DNA from 2 places in the Paenibacillus sp. S-12 genome. Region 2 is predicted to be linked to the other one. Evidence: riboswitches for the same ligand, from Rfam matches in the RefSeq annotation. Region 2 holds a riboswitch; the other holds the start of a gene.
What was found. Region 2 has a riboswitch for glycine ahead of gcvT (glycine cleavage system aminomethyltransferase GcvT). Riboswitches for the same ligand answer to the same signal wherever they lie in the genome.
Positions count from the first base shown of each region.

Region 1: another riboswitch for glycine. It lies ahead of NO352_RS08865 (alanine/glycine:cation symporter family protein); the one in region 2 lies ahead of gcvT (glycine cleavage system aminomethyltransferase GcvT).

Region 1 covers NZ_JASIUF010000008.1:283,435-298,420, reverse strand. The annotation lists gene NO352_RS08905 (hypothetical protein) at 1-583, opposite strand, end outside; gene NO352_RS08900 (hypothetical protein) at 654-1,163, opposite strand; gene NO352_RS25110 (MerR family transcriptional regulator) at 1,127-1,417, opposite strand; gene NO352_RS08895 (hypothetical protein) at 1,569-2,003, opposite strand; gene NO352_RS08890 (hypothetical protein) at 2,030-2,608, opposite strand; gene NO352_RS08885 (ClbS/DfsB family four-helix bundle protein) at 2,891-3,421, shown strand; gene NO352_RS08880 (alpha/beta hydrolase) at 3,572-4,498, opposite strand; gene NO352_RS08875 (DUF4179 domain-containing protein) at 4,592-5,707, opposite strand; gene NO352_RS08870 (sigma-70 family RNA polymerase sigma factor) at 5,704-6,249, opposite strand; gene NO352_RS08865 (alanine/glycine:cation symporter family protein) at 6,406-7,746, opposite strand; glycine riboswitch at 7,888-7,992, opposite strand; gene NO352_RS08860 (pyridoxal phosphate-dependent decarboxylase family protein) at 8,161-9,417, opposite strand; gene NO352_RS08855 (aldo/keto reductase) at 9,813-10,790, opposite strand; gene NO352_RS08850 (BMQ_0737 family morphogenetic spore coat protein) at 10,979-14,413, opposite strand; gene NO352_RS08845 (GNAT family N-acetyltransferase) at 14,536-14,986, opposite strand, start outside.
Region 2 covers NZ_JASIUF010000008.1:128,312-143,297, forward strand. The annotation lists gene NO352_RS08155 (CAP domain-containing protein) at 1-156, shown strand, start outside; gene NO352_RS08160 (nucleoside recognition domain-containing protein) at 329-1,732, opposite strand; gene NO352_RS08165 (FeoB small GTPase domain-containing protein) at 1,710-2,444, opposite strand; gene NO352_RS08170 (FeoA family protein) at 2,441-2,695, opposite strand; gene NO352_RS08175 (NAD(P)H-dependent flavin oxidoreductase) at 3,113-4,234, shown strand; gene NO352_RS08180 (PASTA domain-containing protein) at 4,463-6,043, shown strand; gene gcvPB (aminomethyl-transferring glycine dehydrogenase subunit GcvPB) at 6,151-7,608, opposite strand; gene gcvPA (aminomethyl-transferring glycine dehydrogenase subunit GcvPA) at 7,605-8,960, opposite strand; gene gcvT (glycine cleavage system aminomethyltransferase GcvT) at 8,957-10,084, opposite strand; glycine riboswitch at 10,183-10,306, opposite strand; glycine riboswitch at 10,310-10,404, opposite strand; glycine riboswitch at 10,568-10,676, shown strand; gene gcvH (glycine cleavage system protein GcvH) at 10,864-11,253, shown strand; gene murI (glutamate racemase) at 11,434-12,267, shown strand; gene NO352_RS08210 (GNAT family N-acetyltransferase) at 12,227-12,820, shown strand; gene NO352_RS08215 (DUF5316 family protein) at 12,947-13,249, opposite strand; gene NO352_RS08220 (MBL fold metallo-hydrolase) at 13,549-14,295, opposite strand; gene NO352_RS08225 (aldo/keto reductase) at 14,545-14,986, opposite strand, start outside.

The sequences.
Region 1 (14,986 bases), 160 kb from region 2:
CAGTATGTTGAATCCCTTGATTTAGCCTCAGCAGCATAGCTTCCGGATTGTCACATCTGAACACTACAGAACGGATTAAAATCGTCTTCCCTAACAAGTTCTTTGTCTCGACAGGTTCTTTGAGTACGATTTCAAATTGCGGAGTATCAAAAATAAGGACGGCATAGTGTACATCTTTCGGGATTTTCTCACCCATATTTATTTCTTTCGCTTTCTGTATTTCGGCAACATTGTCCAAACCCACTTCAATACTGTTTAGATAGCCGCAGCGTATAATGATCCGATTTCCTTTGATTAAGTGAGGCAAGTATTTCGCTGAATTATACAATGCCATCATATAGAACAGTCCGTAAATATTTATAGCTGAAAGGAGCCATGCTGCAAGTTGACTCCACATTAAGACGAGAAAATGAAACAGTACACCTTCAATTACAAGTAAAATAGACAAAAAAATGGCCATTGTTTTGAACTGAGAGTGTTGATGATACGGAAACAGCTCTCCCCGCTCCTTAGACGGCTTTAACATCCAGATCACAATTGAAAAATAGAACATACGGCGTGCATCCGACACGATGCTAGACATCTTCAACCCCCTTTCCCATTAAACATAGTGAATACAACAATACCCCCACTTCTAACACGCCTCTCCTCCTCTAAACCCTGTTTTCTGCATGGGATAGGCTTAATTGATTTGCTTCAAATCGGTTGACGGCCTCTTTGATATATTCCTCTACTTCCTTGGAGAAGATAGACACATTTATTTGGGGATGATCATTCAGATCGATTTCTGCGATTTTCTGCTGATAATGTGGTGCAATACGTTCATTCATACTGCTAATCATGTGCTCGATTACACGCTGAACCTCTTCTTCAACTGGTGATATACCTTGCTTGCAGTAATACTGCAATTGATTCACAATCGTAAGCATCTCCCTTTCAAATTCGAGCCGTTCCTGAGGGGAAAGATGCTGTAGAAGGACATGCTCGATCACTGATTTGGGTAATCGCGCTGATAGCCACTCCTCTTGCTTCTTTTCATGATGAATCGAGTGAATAATCGCTAATAACAGATCACTGTCCAGCTCCTCATCCTGCATGATCCGCTCAACCCGTGTTATCGTATTGATTACATAATCCAGCTCTTCGCGTTTCTTCTCCAGCATAACCTTCTGCTTTTGCAATGTATCGCGTATCTGATGTGAATCATGGTTCGCAAGGTAATCCAAGATTTCTTGCAACGAGAACCCAAATATTTTAACGTAATAATTTTCTGCATAGTGGGAATGTCATCCTTACTATAGAGACGATGCCCATGTTCATTGTAGCTGGAGGGTGCAAGCAATCCTTTTCGATCATAAAAATGAAGCGTCCGTTCGGTTACACCCGTGAGTTTTGCAAAAGCCTTAACAGTATACATGTGTTTCACTCGAACATCTCCTCTCGCCCTATTACCATCAATGTACACCATGACGTTACGTCATAGGCAAGATTGTTTTTGAAAATAGAAAAAAAGCATTTCACCCTTATACGGAGAAATGCTGAAGCTTGGTAATATCCTATTCCACGAATTAAGAAATAACGGTGTAACTAAACTTCTTCTTACCAAAGTTAATTGCAGCCTGATGGTTAGCCGCGCTGTACTTCCCGAAATAAACATCAATCCAGCGATAGGAAAGTTTGCCCGTATTCTTCAGATCGCCTGTGTCTTCTACAATAAATGTATTCAGGACATTTCCGCCAGGAATCGTAATATGCTCGTTATTATTGAGTACAATCATCGTTCCGAACGGATAAACAGGCTTGTTCCAGTTCCCTGTCCCCCAAGAAGTCGGATGTACAGCAACACCACCAATGTAAGCAGCCTTGCCACTTGCAAATACAGGCTTGTTATCCCCAGATGCCCCTGTATAGGCGGTAAAATCTTCATTTACATATGTCGCATCCGCCTTCACTGAAGGTACACCGGTAGAAAGTAGCGCAGTTGAGATCATAATGGTCGCCATTCATTTTTTCATCTGAACCACTCCCCTTATTCGGACAATATCCTCCCTGTCCCTGCATCAAAATCAATCTGCCTCAGCTGATTGTGTTCATCTCGTCCAACAATTGTAATCATTGGAACTCCCTCAACGGCCTGAAGAATAAAGTGATATCCATTTGCCCATCCTCTGCCAGGCTTCAGGTTGCTTGCCCGCTTGCTTTGGTCAGCCACAGTCGTACTGTCGATTTTAACCCGATCAGCCGCTACAATATATTCAGGTCTGTAAGGCCCTACTCCGGTTATGATCCTCTCAACCTTTCCATATCGAATAGCAACAACAGCGCGCTGGACTCCTGGAGCAGCAACCTGCAAGTTCCAACGGCCTCTCGTTCCTTCTTGTCCACTTGCTTCTCCTAAATCGTCATCCACGCTTGTCAAATAAAGGGGAACGGCTTCGGGATTCCATTTCTTTGCCGCGAACATGCCAACATATAGTGCATCGAGAAGCGTCAATTGGCTGCGAGCGCCGATCTGCTTCTCTATCGATGTATCCTCAACAAACCTGTATACCAATAATGAGCACGCCAATACGATGACCGCGCTTAATGTGGCACACCATTTATTCATTTTATGCAGGCACCTTTCTATCTTGTTTTAAAGATATAGAACCAGCATCTTCACCTTATATTTTCATATTGCTGTCTTTACTCTATCAGGCCCGTTGAGATTCACTCCATAGACGATTGTGGATTTTTTCTAAACTCCATGACCCCCCACTCATCCTTGAAATAAACCGAATAGCAGTGCTTCAAGCTGCGCCTCATCATGGTTTGCAATCGTTGACATACTGTTGTCATGTTCTCTATGGCATACTATGAATAATAGGAAAGTGAAGGAGGAATTGAATTCATGACCGCGATTCGTTATACAAGCAAGGCTGCGTTAATCGATGAAATTCACAAAAGATACGGGCTTCTCGACAAGGAGTATCATGACATTGAGGATCATGTAAGGGACATCCGAATAACGGGGGTTGATCGAACTCCTGCTGAAATTATCGCCTACCAATTGGGCTGGCTGAATCTGGTGATGGAGTGGGACAAACAGGAACAGAGTGGAGAAATCGTTCAAATGCCTTCTCCTGAATACAAGTGGAATCAACTGGGGGCTTTATATCAATCTTTCTATGATGCATCTTCACCATACTCTTTAACAGAATTACGCTTTCAACTAAAGGAGACGGTGAAACAATGGATAAAATGGATTGATGGTTGCAGTGAAGAGGAATTATTTACGCAAGGAATGCGCAAATGGACGGGAGACAAGCCGAATTGGCCGATGGCTCGCTGGATTCATATTAATTCTGTTGCACCGTTCACATCATTTCGGACGAAGATTCGGAAGTGGAAAAAGAGTTATCGCAATCCTCTCATTCCGTAACCCAGCTGTACAGCGGCATATATCTGTTGTTTTTTATCTTCTATTCTCTACTTGCCGCTGTACGAAGCCAGGCCTCATTTCACCTTTTTATATCTTATATTCTATATGTCTGTTTTATTTATCTGTTTTATTTTTCATTGATCCATCATTCTATTGATGAGCATGTTTTATAAGAGAGGCAACGTCATGGATTGCGGTCCGTGCAGCGCCGCTTATACCGGCAAGCTGGAAAAAACCATGATTGACTCCGTAGTACTTCCTGCATTCCGCACCAACACCCGCTTCTAGCAGCCGCCGATACAGCATTTCTCCCTCATCTGCTAATGGATCGAATTCGGCAAGCAGAATATGCGTATAAGGTAGTCCCTCCAAGTCGTTACGCAGAAGCGGGCTAGCCTCCGGATGATCAACTGGAATATTTCGCAGATAAGCTTCAAACCCGCTAAGCAGCGTATCCCGAGTAATAACGAAATCATCTCCGTATCGTTGATAGCTATTGCTGGAACCGCTTGCGTCTAGCATTGGATAAATCAGGACTTGTCTGGTGGGCATCCATTCCTTTTGAGCCTTAAGCCGCAAGGACGTAATTAACGCTATATGTCCGCCCGCGCTGTCGCCAGCCAATGTAATCTCGTTCGGGTCTCCTCCCCACGACTTGGCATGCTCTCGTACAATATGCGCAGCCTTATAAGCATCATCATGTCCAGCAGGATAGACATGCTCTGGCGCTAAGCGGTAGTCAACAGCTACTATCAGTATCTTCGCTAGATTAGCCAGCGCTCTGAGCTGGCGATCATGCGTCTCTAAATCACCACTAACGAAACATCCGCCATGATAGTAAATCATGACGGGAAGATCCGACTCGTGCGAAGGACGATATATGCGTAAAGGGATAGAATCGATCGTGCAATCCGTGATCTCACTTACGGGTTCCGCTGCACCAGCGAGCGCAACTGAGTCCAAATAGCCTTGACGTCGTTCATTGAAGCTCTGCAGTCTTGCAGAAGGACGTCCTGCTTCAATAAATTGCTTCACTATTTCTCGAATTCCTGGTTCCAATTGATTCAAGATCTCCATTATGCCGATTCTCCTCTGACTGAAGTGCAAGATTTCAGTGGTATTTATCCATCTGTATTTATGTTACACGGGAAAGGTCGAAGATTGCAATTTTTATTTGACCGGTATTCTGAACTCCAGCTCTGGGATATAGTTCTTATCCGAGCCTTTTCTAATAAATGGTTTAATAACGATCAGCTTAGGCTTTGCCTTGAAGGGCTCATATGACGTAGAAAAGATCATGCCTTTACCCTCCCCTGAAGCATTTCCTGCAATCGCATTTTGTAGATTTCCTTGCTCATCCTCGATTTCGAACTCGAGATTGAGGAAATCATCCACCTTATATTTGTCCGGTATTGCTTCCAGCATGCTATGATAATCTTCGTCTCCGCTTACCCCGTGGACACCGACGAGCAAGCGGGTTGTGATGGGGGTCATTTCAACGCGATCTATACTCATATTTATCGAATCATGCAATTTCTTCTCTGCTGTTCTCAAAATGATGTTGCGGGCAGTATCTTTCTTAATCGGGAAGCGGAACTCGTATTTCTGATCAACATCCGCTAAATACACAACCATTTTCATCTCGAATGAATCAGGAAGCTCCAGATCGGCTGAATCCAAGGCCGTAACAATAATCGAATGTGGAGCATGCTCTCCCCCTGGCTGCAGACCCATTGATGTATTTATCTGCTTGTCTTGCATGTAAAAATCGATACTATTCCCCTGAGTTCCCTGCATTCGCTGCTTGTTCCATTTTTGAAAAAAAGAGTCCGCAGTTCCTTCCTTATCCTCTCTGCTTAGTACAATAGAGAGCCGGCTGCCGTCATATATCAATTCCGAAATCGATAATGTTACATCCTTGTGGGTAACGCGTTGATTAACGGAAGTAAGCATCCCTTTGTCCTCTGCAGATTGAAGTCCAAGATCCCCAACCAGCTTGAACACACTGTTCATCAGAGGAATCTGCTTCAATGTCTGGGCAATCGCTGGAGAGGCAAGACCTGAAAAAATCAACACAACACCGAGTCCTGCGACACCTGCCGTTGATATCAACATTCGCCGCAGCCATCGGCTCGCCCGTCTTCGCCGATTCCGTAATGGAAGCATGTCTTCAATGATATGATACGTCTGATCCATTCGGCTGCGAATGAATTCAGGCAGCTCATTCCTATATGGTTCTCTAAGTTGTTCGAGCTGCTGCTCGATAGGCAGTTGTATCTGTTTCATCCGTTCATCTTCCTTTCTACAGAGTCATCCAGCCAATCTGCAAGAGTATGTCGGGCTCTGTGCAGCCGGGTCTTTACCGCACTGACGGACATGTCCATCATTTCAGCAATCTGATGCATGGGCAAATCTTGAAAATAAAACAAGATAACAATATTTCGAGATACTTCCTCAAGCCGGTAAATCGCTTGACGCAAATCAAGACGATCACTGATTTCCGGAGGAGCCTCTCCGATTTCCGGCAGCTCCGCTAACATAATAACACGAGCCTGCTTCCGCAAGATCATATTGCACTCATTGATCAATATACGAAAAAGCCATGTCTTAAAGTAGGCATGATGATTTAAGCTTGGCAGCGCACGGTAAGCTTTGTACACGGCTTCCTGCATTGCATCCGCACAGTCTTCATCCCTTCTGACAATGGATCTGGCCATATTGTACATTTGGACTTCATGCTTCTTGATGAGACGAATGAAAGCCTCTTTATTTCCTTCCTTAGCCAACCTCACATCTGTCTCTATATCGATTTCTATATCGGTATACAAGCCGTTTCTTCTCCCTTCTTTACCCCATACACGCGACTAGCTGTTAATTAGATGCATAAGATTGGCAAAAAGTTTCCTTTCGCGAAAAAAAAGCTGGCAAATGTTCACTTTCGTGTCATTTGCCAGCTTTTTCTCACCAGTATTACATGTAAACATTTATTTTTCCGTCTCTTTATGTTTCCAGTACAGACGCGTTTCATGAACGACTACGCCAGACAACCCAAGCAGTGCGATCAAGTTCGGCAATGCCATCAACCCGTTTACGATATCTGCAAGCTTCCATATCATATCGAGCTTTATAAATGCACCAAAACCAATGATTGCAATAAAGACAAGCCGATAAGGCAGGATCGATTTCACGCCGAACAAGTAAACCATGCAGCGCTCGCCATAATAGTTCCATCCTAATATTGTCGTAAAGGCAAACAATATCAAGCATAGCGTGAGTACAAAGGAACCATATGGCAATGCTGCATCAAATGCAGCCTGTGTCAAAGCAGCACCTTCCATAGGGCCATTCCAGACTCCGGTTACGATCAAGGTTAAGCCGGTCAGCGAACATACGATAATCGTATCAATGAATGTCCCCGTCATCGAAATAAGACCTTGCTCGGCTGGCCATTTCACCTTGGCAGCTGCTGCAGCAATCGGTGCGCTTCCGAGACCGGATTCATTCGAAAATACCCCTCTCGCGATTCCGTTGCGTATCGCCATCATAACCGTGGCGCCGAGGAAACCTCCTCCAGCTGCAGTCGCATTGAATGCCCCATGGAATATTAAGGACATTGCATGGGGAATCTGATCCGCAAACGTGATGAGCACGACGAAGCTAGCGATAAAGTAAATGATAGCCATAACAGGAACAATCGTAGTCGTCACATGCGAAATACTTTGAATCCCCCCGATTGTAACAAGGGCAGTAACAATTGTAACAATGACCGCAGTTACAATTGCCGGCACACCAAGACTCGTCTCAGTAGAGGTAACAATCGCATTAATTTGCGGGAAGGTACCGATTCCAAGAAGTGCGACCAGCACGCCGCTAATGGCGAAGAACACAGCCAAAGGCTTGAATTTCATGCCTAAGCCCTTCTCAATATAGTACATTGGCCCACCGAGTATTTGTCCATTATCATCAATATTGCGGTACTTAACGGCTAGCAGCCCCTCCGCATATTTGGTAGCCATTCCGAAGAAAGCAGCGATCCACATCCAAAATAACGCACCTGGTCCCCCTACCTTGATTGCAGTCGCAACACCAACAATATTCCCCGTTCCGATTGTGGCGGCAAGTGCAGTCGCAAGCGCACCGAAGCTGGATACATCACCAGCCCCCTCGTTTTTTGACTTAAATATGAGCTTCAAGGCAAGCGGCAAGCGAAACAATTGAAGGACACCTAAACGAATTGTGAGTAATATCCCCGTCCCTACCAACAAAATAAGAAGCGGCGCCCCCCATACGAAACTGTTCAATTTGTCTAACCAATGTTCAATCATTGCAAAATCATTTCCCCTCGTCTTGAATAATAAAAAGAGCCAAATCGTATGATTTGACTCTGGGGACATGCGTGCAGAATTAAAAAAGCTTTCGCCAGGAACATGATAATACAACCCAAATAAAACTTATGTTTCCTCTGCATCTGCATCCCTGTCCTTTTACCTGAGAGTTTTAACGATTCGATCAATGCGATTCGTCTTGCCCCTTCGGTGCCCCAATGATGGAGTCTCTCCAGAGTCCTGTCCATTTACGGTCCTGCTTATACATACTCGCAATTGCTGCTCGGTATGCCAAGCGCCTGAGAGCTTACCCCTTCGGCTAGACGTGTTGTCTATCTCCCGCAAACTTCATCCAGTTATAAAGTTGTAGGTTACATTATAGTTGACCTCATCGAATTAAGCAATATGAACTGCTTAGTAAATCATCCCATTATAGGATGGAATTTTCGTCATATACTCCTGCCGAGCCTCGTTCAGTAGGTGAATCAATTCTTTCATATGCTGTTCGGTCGTATCAAAATTGGTAATACAAGCACGAAGCGCCGGGGTATCCTGTATGGTGAAAATCGAGATCCATGCCTTGCCTGTAGCAAGTACCTTCTCATGTATGAATCGCACGAAATCCATATCATGATTTGCTAATGCTGCCTGATCATTAAAACAAACAACTGGCATTATCGTATCATTCATAATCGACCATCCCGATCGTTCAAGCTCCTGCCGCAAAAAATTGCCGCTCTCAATCTGTCGTTGTACGAGTAACCGGTACCCTTCCCATCCCGCCGTTGCAAGCGACATATATAGCTTCAGCCCGATAAATCTGCGTGACCACTGAATGGAATGGGTGTATGGATCAAACGTCTCCAATTCGGTGCCTTCCTTGGGCATATAGTCCGCTGTCATTCGGAAGGTCTGCTGCAATATATGGGGATGACGGGTGAAGTACATACCTGCTCCCATTGGTACAGACAGCCATTTATGTGCATCGAATGTAATGGAATCTGCCCTATTAATTCCTTGCAGCCAATTGGCCAATTCTGGCGCCAATATCATAGCACCGCCATACGCTGCATCAACATGCAGCCATATCATTTCCTGTTCAGCCAGCTCCGCAATATGCGCAATCGGGTCAATGGCCCCTGCACCTGTCGTTCCAGCCGTAGCCACAATCAAAAAAGGGGCAAAGCCAGCTTCGCGGTCTTGCCGTATTTGAAGGGCTAGCGCTTCCGCATCCATCTGCAAAGATGCATTCGATCGTATACTTCGGATAGAATCCGTACCCAATCCGCAGGCACGAGCCGCTTTTACTAAGGAATGATGGCTCTCACTTGAAGCATACATTACAGGGGGCTTATCCAGGCTTGCAAGCCCTTTTGTTGTATATTCCGGGAAATGATCGCAGAGAGCTGTAAGTACGGCTGTCAAATTAGCTTCTGCTCCTCCCGTCGTAAATGTTCCATTTGACGTTTCTCGCGGGTAGCCGAATCGCACAGCGAACTCTCGCAATACATAGTTCTCAATTTCAACTGCCAGAGGAGCATGACTCCAAACAGCCAGCTGCGGATTAAAGGCTGCCGTTATCGTATCTGCCACGATTCCCATAAAGTTCGGACGCGGATTATACAAGCCATAATATCCCGGGTGTGCCGTATGTACCTGATATCTCCGCAACCCTTCTACAATGTAATGTACAGCTTCCTTCGGTGTAACTGGGTTGTGGAAATCGATTTGCTCCGCATACTGTACAATTTCTGTTGGGTTTAACTCGGGAGATACGTTTACCTCATCCGTATGTTTAAGATAATGACAGATTTGATCGATCGCATATTTCCCTTACTCCATCTGTTCTTCTGTTGACAGATCAAGTGTTGGATGTAAATGTACCATAAATCAAAGCTAACCCCCTTCATATCTGAACCGCCTTGACGGCGCCGTTTCTTTCGTGTTCAAGATTACAAATAATGCGCCTCATTGAAAAGGTACAGTTTTCCATATTGTGATGGGGTCAGTCCCATTGATATAAAAAACTCGTCTCTAGAAAATAGAGACGAGTTCCTGAGCCCGAATTATTCAGGCAATCGATAAGCCGCAAACGGTTCACCGAATCGGAATGGACGACTTATCTGATCCAACCGATCCAATTGCTCCATCTTCAATTCAACATCAACACTGTTTATGTTGTCATGTAGCTGCTCCACCTTCGTCGCTCCTACAATAACGGTCGAGACGCAAGGCTGATGCATGAGCCAAGCTAGTGAAAGTGCACTTGGGGTACATCCTGCACCAGCTGCCAATTCATTCACCTGCTCACTTAACGCGAAACGTTCTTTATTGAAAAATCGGTGGAAGTTTGGATCAGTATCTGCTCTTGATCCTATCGGCCTTTGCTCTTCAATACGATATTTCCCGGTCAGAATTCCCCCTGCAAGCGGATAATACGGAATAATCCCTATTCCTTGATCTTTGCAAAGTGGAACCATCTCCTGCTCTGGGGTTCGATCGGCCAATGAATAGCACGTCTGCATGGACACATAACGATTGAGGCCTAGCCGCTCACTAATGCCTATTGCCTTCATAAGCTCCCAAGCCGAATAATTCGATGCTCCAATATATCGAACCTTGCCGGAACGAACCATATCATCAAGCGTTCTAAGCGTTTCTTCCAGCGGAGTATGCGGATCGAAAGTATGTATTTGATACAAGTCGATATAATCGGTGTTCAGTCGCTTTAAGCTGCTGTCTAATTCCTGCTGCAAGTGAAAACGCGATGAACCCCTCTCATTTGGCCCCTCCCCCCGAATTAACCCGGCCTTCGTTGTGAGCACAATATTATGCCTGACTCCTGAGAGCGCCTCTCCAATAATACGTTCAGATTCAGTACCCGCATAAATATTAGCTGTATCAATAAAGTTAATGCCATAATCTAATGCCTGATGAATGATGCGAGTCGAAGCCTGCTTGTCTGCACGCTTGCCGAATGCATTAGTTCCTAATCCAAGCACAGATACCTTCAATCCACTCTTGCCGAGACGACGATACTGCATGACGATCAACTCCTCATTTTATAATCTGCAGCAATAATTATATCACAAGCGCTGCGTATGATTTGAACTTATCATATGAACTTAGATGAGAAGCAAAATCAGAACCCTGCTCCGGATTCAATCCTGTTGAACAAAAGAAAAACTCATGCGAGCATGAGTTTTCTGCAAAATGTAAGTCCATTATTCTTTTACACAAACGGAAATATTTCTGGGCATTGTTTTGGAAAGCTGATGCTGCATACCTCTGGTATCGGTATTAATGCTCTAGGTTGACAAAATGTAGCTTCAACCATCATCGGTATTATAAATTTCACTACAAGTTCCAAACACCAATCCAATTGCAGCTCAATCGTTAAGCTGTCAGTGAGTCGAGCATCACAATGGATATCGAATATTTGAGAAGTAATGTTGGATTCATCTAATGGGAGTGGTAAGCAGAGTGATACTTTCTCGTTATTCTTGACTAATAGTGTAAACGTACATGTTTCTCCTGTTCCGCTATCCGTTAATGTAATAGTTACTTCTGCAGAGCACGTGGTCAATACAATAGCTGCTTGCGATCCGATAATGGGCAGCGGCAGCCGCTTTACAACCGTGACGCTGCATTCTCCCGAAACTGGCACTACATTGCAGCTCACAAGCACTTGCCTACCGCCAGCAATTGCTTGTTCTACGAAAGCTCTGCAGTCTTCCGGAATAGACTCTTCAATGACAAAATCACTCCGATTGACCACCCAATCGAACAGTTTGCTGACAGAAATACACTCTAAAGTACGAACAACGAGCGTCGTAACCGTAGCTGTAACAGGAGGCGTATTATCTGCCTGTGCAGTAGCGCTGTTGGTAACCGTCCCTTCTAACAAAGGAATGACCGTAATGACAATCGTCTGTTCTTGCTGCCCTTCTAATGTACCCAAGAAACAAGTGACGGTCTGCCCAGATACAGAACAGGTACCTCCTTCAGATTGAACACTGACAAATTCGACCGTAGGGGGAATGACATCATTTACGATTACATTCGTTAGAGGAAGCTCCCCTAAATTCGCGACACTGATTGTATATTGCAGCGGACTGCCGAGAAGTGCTGGGTTGCTTGAAGCTTGCTTCGAAATTGCGAGCGGCTGTAATACCGTAACGTCTGCAGTTGCTGTTTCAGAGTCTTCGACATTATCTGCGGTCACCACTGCTGTGTTCGTTAATGTTCCTACTATAGATACAATTGCTTCGATCGTAAGATTTGCACATGACCCAGGGGCAATGTTGCCGAACGACGCTGTTATCGTTTGCCCTACCTGCACAAATGTGCCTTCAGATACTTGGATGTCAGTGACATCAACGCCTGCAGGCAATGTATCCACTGCAACCACATTTGTTGCCACTGTCTCTCCCATGTTGCACACCGTCACTTGAAATGTGACTTCATTGCCAAGCGTTACTAGATCCGGTTCGGCAAGCTTCTCAATAGTTAAAAAAGCAGGAGGAAGCGCATTGACAGTCGTCTCAATTGTGGATGATACTGGAGGCGTCTGATCAGATGTCGCTGTAGCGGTGTTCGTTACGATGCCCGGAGCTGTAGGAATAACCGTAATCGTGATGATTTCAGACTGACCTGGAGCAAGGGCGCCAATTAATGCAGTTACCGTGCCAGCTACTTCAGTTACGGTTCCTTGTGTAGATTCAGCAGATACGAAGACGAGGCCAGGTGGTAGTACATCCACCACTTCTACTCCGGTTAATAAATCTGTAGTTTCATTAGACACTACGATCGTGTATACAAGCTCCTCACCGACAGTTGCGGGATCCGGTCCAGCGAACTTCGATATCAATAACTCAAGTATCGGTTGTTCGATAACTAGAGTTTCTGTTGTCGAGATTTGGGGTTCAGTCTGATCTGAAAAAGTCGTTGCTGTGTTCAAGACTGTACCTGTAACCGTTGGGATTACGACGATAAAAATGACCACTGTCTCTCCTGGGGCTAGTGAACCAATGTCATTCGTAATTGTCGTGCCGTCGAACGAAATCGTACCTTGATCCGATTCAGCAGATACAAAGGTGGTTCCTGCTGGCAGCGGATCATTCATGACGACGTTGGTTGCTGTGCTCCCCCCGATATTTGAGACAAATATAATATAGACGAGCTCCGAATTTACGGCGACGATGGGGGGAAAGTCCAATTTCTCAATTTCTAGAATTGGAGGCGGCAGTGGAATTACGGTATTGACTGCGGTTGAGGAAATGATGCCGGTCTGATTTGCTTGAGCTGAAGCAGTATTGGATATGAGACCAGCCGCTGTTGCCAGCACGGTAATATTGACGGTTACACTCTGACCAACAGGGATCGTCCCAATATCTACGGTAACCGTGCCAGCAGCAAACGATGCCGTACCTTGTGTGGTTTGCACGGATTGAAACGTTACACCAGCAGGGAGCGGGTCAGTAAGTACGGTGTTCACAAGCGGGGAATCTCCATCGTTGCTGACGACAATGGTATATACAATTTCTTCTCCAACAGTTACTGTATCCGGGAAGGAGTTCTTCTCTACCAGCAAGGTTGGCGGGATGTTGTCAATTTGAATCGCCAGCAAATTGACGGTATATCCGTCGCCATTCGTTCCGAATTGAAGGGCTGCTGAAGTTTGCCCATTCACAAGGCTGGAAGAAATGTCTACGTTGGCAATATCCCATCCTTGGCGATTACCTTCAATGATATTCGTCCCTGGCTGCCCAGGTATCGGATTGCGATCGCCGAATGTAGCAGTTGGATTGATATTCCCGTTATCATCATAGATTAACGACTGGAAAAAGTTATTCGTAAACCCTGCCGGCTGCGGGATCGTAGTAAGGTTGGCCAGAGTGGGTCCAAATCGTACGAAGTCACCCGTAATCCCAGCATCTCCTTCTTGTGCGCTAACGAGCAGTCGCCCGGTAATAGGCCCGAATGAAGGGGTTTGGAAGTTCCCAATCATCTCGTTAACTGGCGGAGATACCGATTGAATCGGCACGTTCCCGACATATAAATTCATGCTGCGGAATGGTAATGCAGGATTTACGTATACGACCCCGAGTGTCCAGCCGGCGAAGCTAGTCGTATTCGGATCCGGAACCAGTGTTCCAACGATTTTGCCAGCCCCGTAAGTGCCCGCACCGCCTCCAGCAACAAGCGCTGTTACGTTCGCAGAGCGAACATAGCCTAAATCGCCTTGAATATTAACCGCATAATTGAAGAATGTCTCTGGCTGGATATTGAACGTGCCTGTTGGTGTGCTGAATCTGACGGGGTCATTCAAGCGGGCTGATAAGTCTTCCCCGCCTGGCGTATTGATTAAATAGGTTCCACCCCATACTAATTCAGCGTATACAACCGTACTTCCCGGAGTGAGAACAAGCGAGTTTGTTGAAAAATTCATCATATATATATTCGTAGTTCCCCCGCCAGTCGCAGGACTGGACGGAACTGTGCCGCACACCGAGTTCGGATTATTGATAATAAAGGAGCCGATCGCATCAGCCGTACCCGGTGTGCAAGCAGGTGAAAATCTGGAGGCGCGGCTAATTCCGAGGGAGTTCCCGGTAAACGTAATCGCACCTCTCGTTATCGTACTGAAGCGCAATATGAATGACATTATCTACACATCCTTACAGCATACGTGATAGTATGATCATCATATTCTGTACAGGTGCCTTTAGTTCATTGACCTTATTTAGGCTTATCTACTCCTGCTCTATGAGAAAGTCATTTATCCTATCATTCACAGAAGCAATACATTTCAAATTGCTCAAGCTGATTTTTCTCGAAGCGCTGACTTCGCAAAAAACCTTCCAACTGATGATTGTTAGGGAATGATATCGATAATCGTTCAGGCTGTTTCTCCTCTACAAGCTTTGCCAGCATGCTTGTCGCAATTCCTTGGTGTCGATAACCGGCATCTACATATAGAAAACTAACCTTGCCAGAATCGCTCATACATACCGTTCCAATGATCATATCGTCCAGATAAGCGACAGCATAGGTATTATTTTCTGACCGCTTCATATAGTCCAAATCATTCTGCCAATTGATATGCTCGATGCGCAAGTTTTGTACGTAGTGTTCGAAGCTGTCAAATGCAATTGGTTTAATTACAAGCCCCTCAACCTTTCGTTCTGTCAAACGCAACGGTTGGTGCAGCGTATAGTAACGAAGGTCATATACTTTG
Region 2 (14,986 bases):
GGCGAGAACATTGCAAAAGGTCAACGTACGCCGCAAGAAGTTATGAATGCGTGGATGAACAGCGACGGCCATCGCAAGAACATTATGAGCTCCAGCTTCACATCCATCGGTGTTGCATACTACAATGGCGTTTGGGTGCAAGCATTCACAGGCTAATTATCGAATTTGGAATTATATATTAGTCATAGAACCTGCAGAGGAATCTGCAGGTTCTTTTATGTTCGAAGAATGTTTGCAGAGCTTCGTCTGAGGAAATCCAGAATTCATGCTTGCAGCAATAATAAAACCCCTGAACGGAGAAATCCATTCAGAGGTTCTATGTGAATGGTTATACCCACCCGAAAGCTCTGGCAAGCTGAGCTGTGGCAAAGGTAACTGCAATCGCGATACCAAGCGGAATGACGGCAGACAAAACCGTCCATTTTATACTTTTCGTTTCCTTATAAATATTGAATAATGTCGTACCGCAAGGATAGTGGAGCAAGGAGAACAACATCATATTCAAGGCTGTCAACCATGTCCAACCATGCTGTAGAAAAATATCCTTAATGTTCTCCATACCATCTGCATCTACCATAGCACCTGTGGACAAATAGCCCATAAGAAGGATTGGCAGGACAACTTCGTTCGCAGGCAGTCCGAGCAGGAATGCCATAATAATGAAACCATCAAGACCAATCGCATGAGCGAATGGATCGAAGAATGAGGCCATATGGTTCAAGACACTGTCGCCGCCAACCATAACATTGCCAAGAATCCAAGTAAGTACGCCTGCAGGAGCCGCAATAACGACAGCGCGGATCAGTACATTAAGCGATTTGTCACGTGACGATAACAAAATGGTTTTCCAAATCTGCGGTCTGCGATAAGGAGGAAGCTCCAGCGTATAGTGGGTTGGAACACCGCGCAGAGCTGTTTTTGACATCACCCATGATACAGTTAGCGTTACCACAATCCCAATCATAACCATGCCCATAACGATAGCAGCCGTTGCTACGGTTTGCATTCCACTTGCAACACCAGTTGCCATGAACAGAGAAGACAACAGAATAAGTGTAGGCCATCTGCCATTACACGGTACGAAGTTATTCGTCAGAATCGCCAGCATCCGTTCACGAGGCGACTCAATAATTCGTGTGGACAAAATAGCTGCAGCGTTACAGCCGAAGCCCATAGACATTGTCAAGGCTTGCTTCCCATGGCCGCCTGATTTCTTGAACATGCGATCCATATTGAAGGCAACGCGCGGTAAATACCCGAAGTTTTCAAGCAATGCGAAAATAGGGAAGAAGATCGCCATTGGCGGCAGCATTACGCTAATGACCCATGATGTTCCACGATATAAGCCAAGTACGAGAATGCCGTGCAGCCATGCTGGTGCATTCATCGCTTCAAATGCCATGTTTAAGTAGCCTTCGATTACTTCGAAGAAGGAGAATATCATTTCCGACGGAACGTTCGCTCCAGCGATCGTTAGCCAGAATACAACGCCTAGAATGGCGAGCATAATCGGAAATCCCCAAATTGGCGAGGTTAGAACTTTATCTAACCGGTATGTGCTTTTTAACTTATTCTTGTCTTCATACACAATAGCTGTGTTACATATTTCACGAGTCGTACGATAAATATCAGTTACAATTCCGTCTCGGATCGCTTCTCCGCTCGCAAGGCTGCGGGCTCTGGACAATAAAGAGTCCAAAGAATCTGAATTAGTGGCAAGCGGTGTGGCCATACGAAACAACTCCTTTCACTGAATCTGCGGCCGGCGAACTCCATTTGGACTTCATCGAATGAATCAAGCTTTCATCACCGTCCAGCAGACGAAGTGCAATCCATCGTGTTGGATATGCAGTACCAAGCTTTTCACGTATGATCGGTTCAAGCTCAGCGATTTTCTTTTCAATATCCTTGTTATATTGAACGAGCAGCGGGTTAGGGACGATCCGGCCGGAAGCCACTCCCTTGATTTTCTTCATCATTTGGTCAATCCCAGTGCGATGTCTTGCGGAGATCGCTACCGTAGGCACACCGAGCTTCTTCTCAATGGCATTGATGTCGATCTTAACACCGAGCCGCTTCGCCTCGTCCATCAAGTTTATACAGACCACAACACGGTGGGTCATCTCCATTACTTGAAGAGCTAAATTCAAATTACGTTCCAATGATGTTGCGTCTAGCACGACGAGTGTAACGTCAGGCTTTTCAAATATAATATAATCTCGAGCCGCTTCTTCGTCGGCAGAATTGGAGTATAGTGAGTACGTCCCTGGCAAGTCGACCATTTTATACGAAGCACCTTCATGACTGAAGTGACCCTCCGCAGTTAATACAGTCTTTCCCGCCCAGTTCCCGGTATGCTGTCGCATCCCTGTAAGTGTATTGAACAATGTACTTTTTCCTGTATTCGGATTGCCGGCTAGGGCAACCGTATATTGTTCAGTCATTCGTTGTCCCCCCCGACTATTTCTCCGTACATAAGCGTGCTTTCTTCCTTGCGAAGCGCGATCGTTGTATTATTGACCCGGAATGCAATCGGATCGCCGAGCGGGCTGCGCTGCAGCACTTCGATTACATTGCCTGGAACAAATCCGAGATCAAGCAATCTTCTGCGTAATACCCCTTGAACTTCGATTCGATTCAGCCGCACATGTTGGCCAGTGCCAGCATTGTATAATGTTACGTCGTTCGAATGCATTTTCGAATCACTCTCCTGATTTCACCATGTCCCAAAAAGTTTACCTAGAGCAAAACTAATCCCAAAAAAAAGCGAAGTTTTCCGTACATGCCACTTCATTAGTATAGGTCAACTATGTTTGTTAGGCAACAAAAATTTTCCCTAAGGCAAAAAATATATGTTGTTTATACTATGCAAGAAAGGTAGCAACGTTGCCTTCTTCTCTTAATAACTAATAGTTCTGACAAGCTTGATTCAGGCAATTACACATCTCCAACAACATCTAGATTTTTTTATGTCATAAATATCATCTTGAATACATAGCGTAGGTTTTTTTGTAATATACAGGAAATAGACTTGATTGCGTCGAAGGCTTAGGAAGATTCGCTATTTGTATAAAACTAAAGAGTGACATGAAAAAGGAAAGGAAGGTTGTATGTGAACAAGAAATCGAATGCGATTATAAATCGATTGCATATCAAATATCCGATTATACAAGCTGGCATGGCAGGTGGAACGACAACACCTGAGCTTGTGGCGGCTGTATCGAACGCTGGAGGACTTGGAACGCTTGGGGCAGGATACATGTCTCCGGAACAGATGAGAACCGCTATTCGAGCAATTAAGCAGCTTACTGGCAATCCATTTGCCGTAAATCTATTTGTACCAGAGCCTCCTGGCATTGATGGGTGCATTTCGAAAACGGTGATAAAACAATTGGAGGATATCGAAAAGGAAGTGCGAAGAAAGGGGCAAGTAGAAGTAGGCAATATAGGAATCAGCGCGGACAGTTATTTCTTTGATGAAAAAAGCTACCGGGAAACTTTTCATGAACAGGTAAAAGTGATTGTTGAAGAGAAGGTTCCCGTCCTTAGCTTTACATTTGGAATTTTGGATGACTTATATATTCGACAATTGAAAAAGGCTGACATTGTTTTAATAGGGACGGCAACCCATGTTGAAGAAGCGGTTAGTCTTGAAGCTGCAGGAGTTGATATGATTGTGGCACAGGGCAGTGAGGCAGGGGGCCATCGTGGGACATTTGCGGGGGATCCCCATTCTTCCTTAGTTGGGACATTAGCGTTAGTGCCGCTAATCGTCGATCATGTAGCAACACCTGTTATTGCTGCAGGTGGGATTATGGACGGGCGGGGGATTGCTGCTGTTATGGCTCTCGGAGCACAAGCAGCCCAATTAGGTAGTGCATTCCTACTGTGCAAGGAAAGCGGCGCACATCCTGCCTATCAAGAAGCGATTTGTTCTTCTGACGAACGCAGTACAGTTATTACGAAAACCATTTCAGGCAAACCTGCCAGAGGTATACGCAATGAACTAATTCATAGATTGGAGTCGTGTTTAGCTTCCATTCCAGCATATCCAATTATGAATGAGTTGACGAGGAGTGTTAGACAGGCAGCCGCACGTAACAGTGATCCTCAATATATGTCGTTATGGGCAGGGCAAGCTGCCCGAATGGGGGAAATTACAGGTGCAGGTGATAAGATGGAGCAGTTGGTAAAGCAATGGAGATTGGTTGTGAACGCGATGAAAATGGAATAAAAATTGTACGCATGTAATATGAAAATAATGGGCGAAAATATGCTGAAAAATTTGCGAAAATGCGGGAGATTAAGCAATATCGGCATAAGTGTAAGGAATCGGCAAATAGCCATACAAAGTTTCGTTAATGCAAGTTTTGCAAAAAATCAAAAATTCCTTCATAATGGCTTAGGAGAGCTCAACGTTCAGCGTTGGGCTACGAGCATGAATCGCGGAGGAGCAAGACATATGAGTGCTTACATTGGAGAACGTTATCAATTATGCAAAGTCATTTTGCATCTGGCTGATGGAATATTATATGAAGCAATAGATTTATCACTAAAGAGAGACGTATTTATATATTTAGTAGAAAATAAAGGGCTGGATAAGGCTGAACAATGCAAGAAGGCGTTTGGCCAAATCTCGCATTTTTCAAATAATCGATTTTTCCATATGTTGAATGCCGGCACATCCGGCAGTGATTTCTTTGTTGTATTCACATCTTACAATGGAATGCCGCTTGCAAAGTACATACAGCATCACGCATTGAGTGCGACGAAGACGCTGTCGTTGGTTTATGAAGTTGGCAAGGCGGTTCAAGATGCGCTGGAATCAAATATTACGAACTTCTCGGTATCCGTCGATAACTTGTGGATTACGGAAGATCATCAAGTGCTAGTGATGAATTATTGGTCGACTGCGGCTACAGAACGATGCGGTACATTGGGATTATGTTATTTGCTGTATCAATTAAGTACCCTCCATCTGAATGTGCCGCAGTATTATGAAATGTACGAGGCGCGTTTGGCCGGCGCATTGAAGGAGTTGTCGCCTGGTCAGAAGGAAGCATTGTTGTCCCTTGTACAGAGTGTATATTTGGGAGAGAGCTCATCGTTCTCCTTCATGCTTACGCTTCGCGAGATTATGGACTCTCCGAATATACCGGTGAAGACAATTGGAGGCATTTATACACCGCCTGTCCCTAAAGTGGATCCGGAACTGCTCAGTATGGCGGAAGAGGAGACGGAAGAAGAGGAAGCGGCACCTTATGAGGCAGACGGCTCGGAAAATGTGGGCCGCAAGAAGATGATGCTGATCATCGCCTGTGCAGCCGTGTTTATTTGTGTATTGGGCGGTGCGGTCATGTGGGCGAACTCGCTCTCAAAAGCGAATGATGTGGCAGTGACTGATTCAGTTGCGGAATCCAACAACCAGGCCGTAACGGGGAATCCCGCAACGGAGCCGGGATCAGGTTCAGATGCGAGCCAAAATGATTCGGGAACTTCGACGAACGTTACAGAACCGCCCGCAACTGACAACAGCTCATCCAATGACAATTCGGATCAGGAACGCGAGACAGAGTCGGATGACTCGGATCGGAGGAAGAATCAAGACCGTGATCGGGATTCCAACTCAAATAATTCGAGTGTAACTCCGCCAAATACAACACAAGAGAATAAACCTGATGATCATTCAACGGATTCGGGAACTACGAATAACGGTACCCAGGATGGTCAGACAGGAACAACGACGGATCCGACGACGCCTCCTGTGGATGGGCAGCATCCTGAGGGCCAACAGCCAGATCCGAACACGAATCAGACAACCGAACCACCGAAGTCCGGTGAGGTTGCTGTTCCTAATCTAGTAGGGCTGTCGAAAGAAGATGCAGAGAAGCAAATTCTCGCAAGCGGCTTGAAATATGAGTACGTCCTCGAGAACACTGATGAGCAGGAAGCAGGTAAAGTATTTAAGCAAGATGTTCCTGCTGGTGGAGCTGCGAAGAAGGGTGACAAGATTAAATTCTATGTTAGCCGAGCGAAGAAATAACCGGAAAGATCATGAGATAGATTTCATCTAATGAAGAAATGCCCCGAGTGGCCGTACCGAATTGTCGGCAGGCGCTCGGGGCATTTGTATATTGGTCTCGCTGCTAGTTAATTACACGCGCAGTTCAATACTGGCTTTCGTGCTGCTTGTGTTTCATCCAATCGTTTTACATCCGTATAATGAGGAGCATTCAACAGCAGCTCAGGCTGCTCCTTCGCTTCCTGTGCAATTTGAATCATAACATCAATGAAGCGATCCAGTGTCTGCTTGCTTTCTGTCTCCGTAGGCTCAATCATCATGCATTCCTCTACATTAAGCGGGAAGTAGATGGTTGGCGGATGGAAACCGAAGTCGAGAAGGCGCTTGGCAACATCGAGCGTACGAATGCCATATTGCTTCAATCCTTTGCCGGACATGACAAATTCGTGCTTGCACACGCCTGGATATGGAATATCGTAATAAGGAGATAGACGGTGCATCATGTAGTTGGCATTCAGCACGGCGCATTCGGATACACGGCGCAGACCTTCTGGGCCATAAGTGCGAATATAGACATAAGCACGCAAGAGGATACCGAAGTTCCCATTATAGGCCTTAACCCGTCCAATCGACAATGGTGAACCATGATCGAAGTCGTATGAGCCATCCTCAAGTTTCATCACCGTTGGGGATGGGAGGAATGGAATCAGCTTGCTCTTCACGCCTACAGGGCCAGCGCCAGGGCCGCCGCCTCCATGCGGGGTGCTCATCGTCTTATGCAAATTCAAATGGACGACATCGAAGCCCATGTCTCCAGGCCGCGTAATTCCCATAATCGCATTCGAGTTGGCGCCATCGTAATACAGCAACCCTCCTGCTTCATGCACGATGCTTGCGATCTTGACAATATGCTCCTCGAACAATCCAAGTGTACTCGGGTTCGTTAGCATTAGCGCTGCCGTATCAGGGCCGACAGCGGCTCTGAGCGCATCCAGATCAACCAATCCTTGTTCATTGGATGGTATTGTAATTGTATCTAAGCCGGCCACGGTTGCGCTTGCTGGGTTCGTCCCATGCGAAGAATCAGGTACGATTACCTTCGTCCGCTGCTCGCCACGGCTTTCATGGTAGGCGCGAATCATCATTAATCCCGTCCATTCACCATGAGCGCCTGCCGCAGGCTGCAGCGTAACCTTATCCATGCCTGTCAGCGCAGCAAGATCCTCCTGCAGCGTATACATGAGCTCCAATGCGCCTTGTACCGTGTTGATAGGCTGATAAGGATGAATGGCTGCGAGTCCAGTCAGTCTTGCCGCATCCTCGTTAATTTTTGGGTTATATTTCATTGTGCAAGAGCCGAGCGGATAGAAACCATTATCTACGCCAAAGTTGCGGCGTGATAAGGCTGTGTAATGTCTGATCACATCAACTTCATATACTTCAGGCAGCTCAGGCTCCTGACTGCGCAGCATTGAAGCAGGAATGAGTTCTTGAAGCTCGATTTCCGGAACGTCACATTCCGGCAAGGAATAGGCAGTGCGGCCAGGATGGCTTAGTTCAAAAATTAGCGCTTGATCCGGTTTCATACGCAGCTCACCTCCAGCAGGTCGATAAATTGTTCGATGTCCGATTTGGACTTTTTCTCTGTAACGGCAATGAGCATATGTCCCGCAAGCTCAGGATAGAAGCGGCCCAGATCCAAGCCGCCGATAAATCCTTTGTCAAGGAGCAGCCCGTGCAGGCGATCCATATCGGTTCCTTCTGGAAGACGGACTACGAATTCATTGAAGTAAGGTGCTTGGAAAGCTAATGAAAGCTGCTGTTTGCTGTTGATTTGGGCAGAAGCATAATGAGACTTCTGTATATTCAGCTTCGCTACCTCTTGCATTCCCTTTTTGCCCATAACGGACATGTATATCGAAGCGGCAAGTGCAAGCAGCGCTTGGTTCGAGCAAATGTTGGATGTCGCCTTCTCGCGACGAATATGCTGCTCTCTTGCTTGAAGCGTGAGGACAAAGCCGCGCTTGCCATCCAAGTCTTTGGTCAGACCAACAATCCTTCCAGGAATTCGCCGCATATACGGTTCTGCTACCGCAAAGAAACCGCATGTTGGCCCGCCGAATGAAGGTGCAATACCAAGAGGCTGCGCATCTCCGACGCATACATCGACACCGAGCTTGCCAGGGCTCTCCAAAAGAGCAAGGCTTAGCGGGTTCGTACTCATTACGAGCAAACCTTTGTGCGCATGTGCAATTGGTTCGATTGCACGGATATCTTCGATGCAGCCAAAGAAATTCGGTGACTGAATAAGTACGGCAGCAGTCTCGTTCGTGACTGCATGCTCAAGTTGTGCAAGGTCAGTTACGCCGTCTTTATAACCGATCTCGACCACTTCAACATTCAGTCCTCGTGCCATCGTGCGAACAATTTGTCTTGCCTCTGGGTGTACGGTGCTCGATATGACGATCTGCTTGCGCTTCGTTGCGCCTACAGCAAGTGCTCCTGCTTCGGCCATTGCTGTTGCGCCATCATACATGCTTGCATTGGCAACAGCCATGCCTGTCAATTCGCAAATATAGGACTGAAATTCAAAGATTGCTTGCAGCTCACCCTGACTGATTTCAGGCTGATAAGGCGTGTATGCGGTATAAAATTCAGATCTGGAGACCAGATGCTGAATGACAACCGGTATATGATGGTCGTATATTCCTGCGCCAAGGAAGCTGGTGTGGCTCTCATTGTCTGCGTTGCGAGAAGCCAACTGCTTCATATGCTTCATCATGGCTGCTTCATCTAGTGGTTCGGACATAGGAAGCATACCATTGTAACGAATGGATGCTGGTATATCGCGGAACAGATCTTCCATGGAAGAGATGCCAATCTGCTGCAGCATGTCGGCTTGATCTTGCTCCGTCATTGGAATGTAACGATGCTTCATGATGGATTCGCTCCTTTGGCAGGGATCGGATTTCGTTTATAAAATGGGGTAGGGACAACGCGGGCTTTCAACTGTTTGCCGCGAATTTCTACCATAACCTCGGTATCGAGTTCTGAAAAAGCGGTTTCAATTAAGGCAAGTCCTAAATTGCGCTTCAATGTTGGCGACTGCGTGCCAGTTGTGACCTCACCAATTACGCGCCCGTTGGCAAGCACCGGATAATGAGAGCGGGGAATGCCTTTATCAATCATTTCAATTCCTACCAGCTTCCTTGCTGGGCCATCAGCTTTTTGCTTCGTAAGTGCAACACGGCCAATGAAGTCGCCTTTATCCAGCTTGACGAATCGTCCGAGTCCAGCTTCAAGCGGTGAGATATCAGCGGTAATTTCTTGTCCATAGAGCGGCAGACGTGCCTCGAAGCGCAGCGTGTCTCTTGCCCCCAGCCCTGCTGGCAGCAAGCCGAATGATTCACCGGCACGAAGCAGTTCAGCCCATACCCCCGGAGCATCTTCTGCGGACAAATAGAGCTCGAATCCATCCTCGCCCGTATAGCCAGAGCGGGATAGAAGAGTTGACACGCCGCATACTTGTGCATCCGTTAGGAAATGAAAAGGTGCAAGCGAATCAATAGGCGCTTCTGATACGGTAGAGAGAATAGCTTGGGCATTCGGCCCTTGAAGGGCGATCAGTGCCGTGCGGTTCGATACATTTGTCAAGGTCACGCCATGAATCAAATGCTTCTGCAGCCATGCATAGTCTTTGTCGATGTTGGAGGCATTGACAACAAGCATATATCGGTCACTCTTCATCCGATAGATGAGAATATCATCGACGACTCCTCCGTCAGGGTAGCACATCAGCGTATATTGTGCTTTCCCGTCCTCAAGCCGCGATACATCATTCGTTGTCATCTGTTGAAGAAACGTTAGGGAAGCCGGGCCGCTAACGATAAACTCACCCATATGGGAAACATCGAACAAGCCTGCCTGTGTGCGCACAGCTTCATGCTCCCGCTGAATACCGATAAATTGAACAGGAAGCTCCCAGCCGCCGAAGTCAATGCAGCGTGCACCGGGAAATGTTGAATATTGATCGAATATTGGCGTTCTCTTCAATTGACTCATGAAATCACCTCGATACGCTTATTTGGACAAACCATTGGTATGCGAACAAAAAAGGACAGCCGAAAGAAAAGTGGATGTGTTATCCTCTTCGTCTCTCGCTCTGTCCTTTGTACCTGAGAGTGTCGCCGAATGCTGCAAACGATTCGTCTGCTTCCGCATGTATCATCGGCTTTCCCCTTGGGTGACTGTATTCGATCTGGTGAATTACAGTGCTCTCCAGAGATGCGTCCGGTAAAAGTCCTTTTGCCTGAGAGATTCACGTCTTACGGCTTACTCCTTCGGCGCTGCTATGTCTCAGCAGTCTCTCCCTTTACCATCATTCGCCATTTTCAACTGTCATCTCTACATTAGTTGAGCCTTCCACACTTTGTCAATTGATATTTTCTTCACATTCGATTTCACTGCTTGTCATATTGACAATCGTACGTATCTTGCAATAATCTAAGGTTGTTATAATTACCCAAATGAAATCGTAATTGCGAACGAGGAAGGTCGGGAGAGTTTGACAATGATGATTGTCAACACCGAAGGAGCAAGTTGCCAGCTGCCGATTGGCAATGAATCTCTCAGGTACAATAACCGCCATTCTGACGCAGCTCTGGAGAGTGCATATTTAGTTGCCACCAAAGGGGTAAGTTCTGCCACTATTGTGCTGGAACGGGATCTCTCAGGTACCGAGGACAGAGAACAAGGCGCTAGGCCGCTCTCTGCCCATTTTAATGATCTCTAATGGATAGACGGCCTAATGAATGACATTATGAATGAAATGGGGCGTTGACATGAGTGAAGTGAAGGATGGATTGCTGTACAGTGAAGAGCATGAATGGGTAATCGCCATAGAAGGCAATACAGTACGAGTTGGCATTACAGATCATGCGCAGGCTCAACTGGGAGACATTGTATTCATCGAGTTTCCTTCAGTAGGAACCAGCTTGTCCGCGGGGGACAGCATGGGCTCCATTGAGTCTGTGAAGACCGTATCTGAGTTGTACTGTCCGGTATCTGGAACGATTACGAAGGTAAATGATGAATTGGAAGCGTCGCCAGAGCTTGTGAACAGCAGTCCATACGGAGACGGCTGGATTGCGGAAGTTGAAGTGGAAGGCAGCGCTGCGGAAGCAGTGAAGCATCTGCTGAATGCTGAGCAATATGCGAAGCTGATTGACTAATAATAGAAGGATCAATGGGTTGTGTACGTAGAACCTGCTGTATCGGTATAATGCTGGTGCAGCAGGTTTTTTTCATCCACAAAGTGAGAAGTTTCGATAGGATTCGCCGCCGAAAAAGAGTACAATAGAAGCATCGACAACCAGACGTTACAATGCTAAATAGAATGCTAGGTGAGTGGAATGACAATCGCTTTTTTTGATTCGGGAATGGGTGGTATTACGGTATTGGCTGAGGCTATGAAGCAGCTGCCACAAGAGCAATATTTGTTTTATGCAGACACGCTTCATGTTCCATATGGGACAAAGTCGCAGCAGGAAGTGATGCGTCATGTGCAATCTGCTGTTGAGGAAATCATGCAGCATCATGTGAAGGCGCTTGTAATCGCGTGCAATACGGCAACGAGTATCGCAGCATCTGAATTGCGGCGGAATTACAATATTCCGATTATCGGCATGGAGCCCGCAGTCAAGCCGGCAGTAGAAATGAATCGCAATAACGGCAAGCGTGTACTTGTATTTGCAACAGCCTTAACGTTAAGCCAAGACAAATACCATACACTGGTCACTCGTCTTGATGAGGAACATATTGTTGATTCGATTCCTTTGCCGGAATTGGTAGAATATTGCGAGCAATTAAACTTTGATAAGGGAGTGATAGGAGACTTCTTTGCACAGAAGCTTGCTGGGATTGACTTGAGTCAGTACGGTACAATTGTGTTAGGGTGTACGCACTACCCCTATTATAAGCACATTTTGAGAGAAATAGTCCCTGATCATATCCAGCTCATTGACGGGAGTCAAGGCACAGTGCAGCGGTTAGCCCAAGTGTTGCAAGAGAAGCAGTTGAATCAGCTATCAGATCAGACAACAAGCCCAACAATTCAATTTATGTGTTCGAGTCATGATCAACAGTACATAAATAAGTTGCAGATTGCACTTCATACCTATCAGACCTTCGGGGGAATGGATACGAATGAACAGTCAATTGTTCGAGCTGACGGGGAGCAGTACTAAGCTGATCCCTATGCTTCCTGAACATACGGAAGATTTATATGAAGCAGCGTCTCATCCAGATATATGGCATTACTTGCCGCGCACGATCCGCAGTTTTGCAGATGCAGAACGGACGATTCATGATGCTGTTCTGAACCGTGAGAAGGGGATCGAGTATCCATTCGTTGTCATTGATCAGCTTACTGGGCGAATAATTGGTGCAACGAGAATTATGAATATGTCCGTCTTGCATCGCTACGCTGAAATTGGCGGTACATGGTATCATCCATCAGTATGGCGTACCCGCATCAATACCGAGTGCAAATATTTGCTTCTGCAATATTGCTTCGAACAGATACATACGATTCGTGTTCAGCTGACGGCGGATGTACGCAATGAACGCTCAAATCGGGCAATCCAACGGTTAGGAGCCGTGCTTGAAGGGAGATTGCGGCGTCATCGGGTGATGGAGGACGGGTATATTCGTGATTCTAATGTGTACAGCATTGTTGATGAGGAATGGCCCCAGGTGAAAGAAAGGCTCGAGCAATTTTTGAATCAGGTATATGTATAAGTTATAACACTATTAATTGTATTGATCGAAGCAAATGGAATATCCATAGTACATGGAGAGGATGTGCCCGCATTGAATTGGCAATCATCCTCTTTTCTTATTTAATGCTGGTTAGAGCGTATCGTATTATAGAACAACAACATAGATGAAAATACATGTTACGATACTCGGCAGCCCCGTTACAAACATTGTGCCGCTAAATTTAAAATTTCTTCGATGGTCTTCGTCAGGGATATGGCCCATATTAAATCGAAGCTTCGTGTTATCATTGAATGCGCCAGTAAAGAGTGAACCAACTGCCCAAAGCCCCAAACCGAAATAGCAGTTAATGTTGAATAGGATATGGGCATCTCCGCCTTGCCAAATAGATGTATACAATACAGTGAGAATAACGAAAATGAGACCAATTGCGAGTCGCCGTGCGATCATGATACACCTCCATTTACCCCATTATTACCCAATTATACATGACATTTGATCCATGTGAAAGTTAGATCAAAATAATTGAGCATAATGTTCAATCGTAAAACTACGATCGAATTGCAGATAACGGACTAGGAGGTTTATTGAGGAGATAGAACCATCTATAGTCAGAATAGGAACCAGTGAGGTTGAAGAAAATGGTTTTTACACTATCAAATATGAAAAGTATGATGTGTTGATTTTCAAAGTAAATAGGAGGGCATCTAACGGCGAAGTTCGCAGGTTAGATGTCCCTTTTATTATGGTTACGTGATCGAAGATTGTGACAATTGCAGGATCTGATGATGTATGTTCTGTTTGGACAGCCCGCCATGGTAACAGATAACCGCGTCAATCGGATATTTTGTTAGCTTGCCTAGTGAGCGGATTGCGCTTCCCATGTCCAGCGTCGTATGCGGGACGGGGCCGTGCAAAATCCCTTTATTACTTGTCATGGCGTCAGCGGCTATCAAGATGCGACTGCGCTCCAAATAGATGCTGACATGGCCTGCTGTATGACCAGGAGTATGGATAATTCGAATTCCACCACAGTAAGGAAGAAGATCATGATCCGCAATCAAGCGTGTTACGTTAGCAGAAGGCTGCAAATTGCACATGGCCAATACTTCAGCTCGCTGTTCTTCGGGCAGCAGCGGTAGTACGCTCGCCAGCGCTTCTCGGCTTGTCTTGATAAGCGGATATTTGCCTTCTATATAGGGAGCGTCCTCCTGGTGAGCTAACACTTCGATACATCCGTTTTTGGAGGCGATAATATCAGGCAGACTGCCGATATGATCGAGATCTTGGTGGGTAAGCAGAACCGCTTGCAGACGATCCAGCGGCACACCGGATTCTCGCATGGCATGCTGGATGCGAATCCAATCGCCTGGCATGCCTGTATCGATTAGTACAGCACAATGCTCATCCCACACAAGGGTAGGGTGAATCGCTAATGCTCCTCCGATACCTTCAGATTCCAATTCTAACATCATGACTCCTGGTGCAATGATCATTGTCTATAGCCCTCCATTGTGATTGAGACTTGGCACTATGTCTAAGCATAGTTTGTTTTATCATGAATGGAGAGTTTTATCAATTGTAAAATATTCAATTATAACACAAATAAAAATATTTGTCAAGGGTGAAATTACATCAAACACTAACTCTTCATATTGTCTATAAAAAATCAAGGCATAAAAAAAGCGACATCCAGAAGGATGCCGCTTCTTCAGTAAGCAGCTACATTGCAAGATAATTTAGGATTATGGCAGCATGCGGCCTCTCGTGCTTACATAGAGAGAGTACCATTCTTCACGTGTCAATGTGATGTGAAGAGCATCTTTACATGCGCGAATGCGGTCTGGATTTACCGTGCCGATTACAGGTTGAATCTGAGCAGGGTGTCTCATTAACCATGCCAACACAATCGCTTCGCAAGTTGTGTTGTATTGGGAAGCAAGCTTCTGAACAATGTTGGCGGTAACTTTGACCGACTCGGGTTCATTGTCGATTTTGCGTCCAGAATACAAGCCCTGCGCAAGCGGACCCCAGGATTGAACTTGGATGCCATTCATTCGGCAATACTCTAACGTTCCATCTGGGAAGGTATCGTCAGCAGAAGCAGCCTGATTCACGTGAACGCCTGCATCCAGCCAGCCGAAGCGGGCAAGGCTCATTTCCAACTGATTCGCTACGAATGGCTCA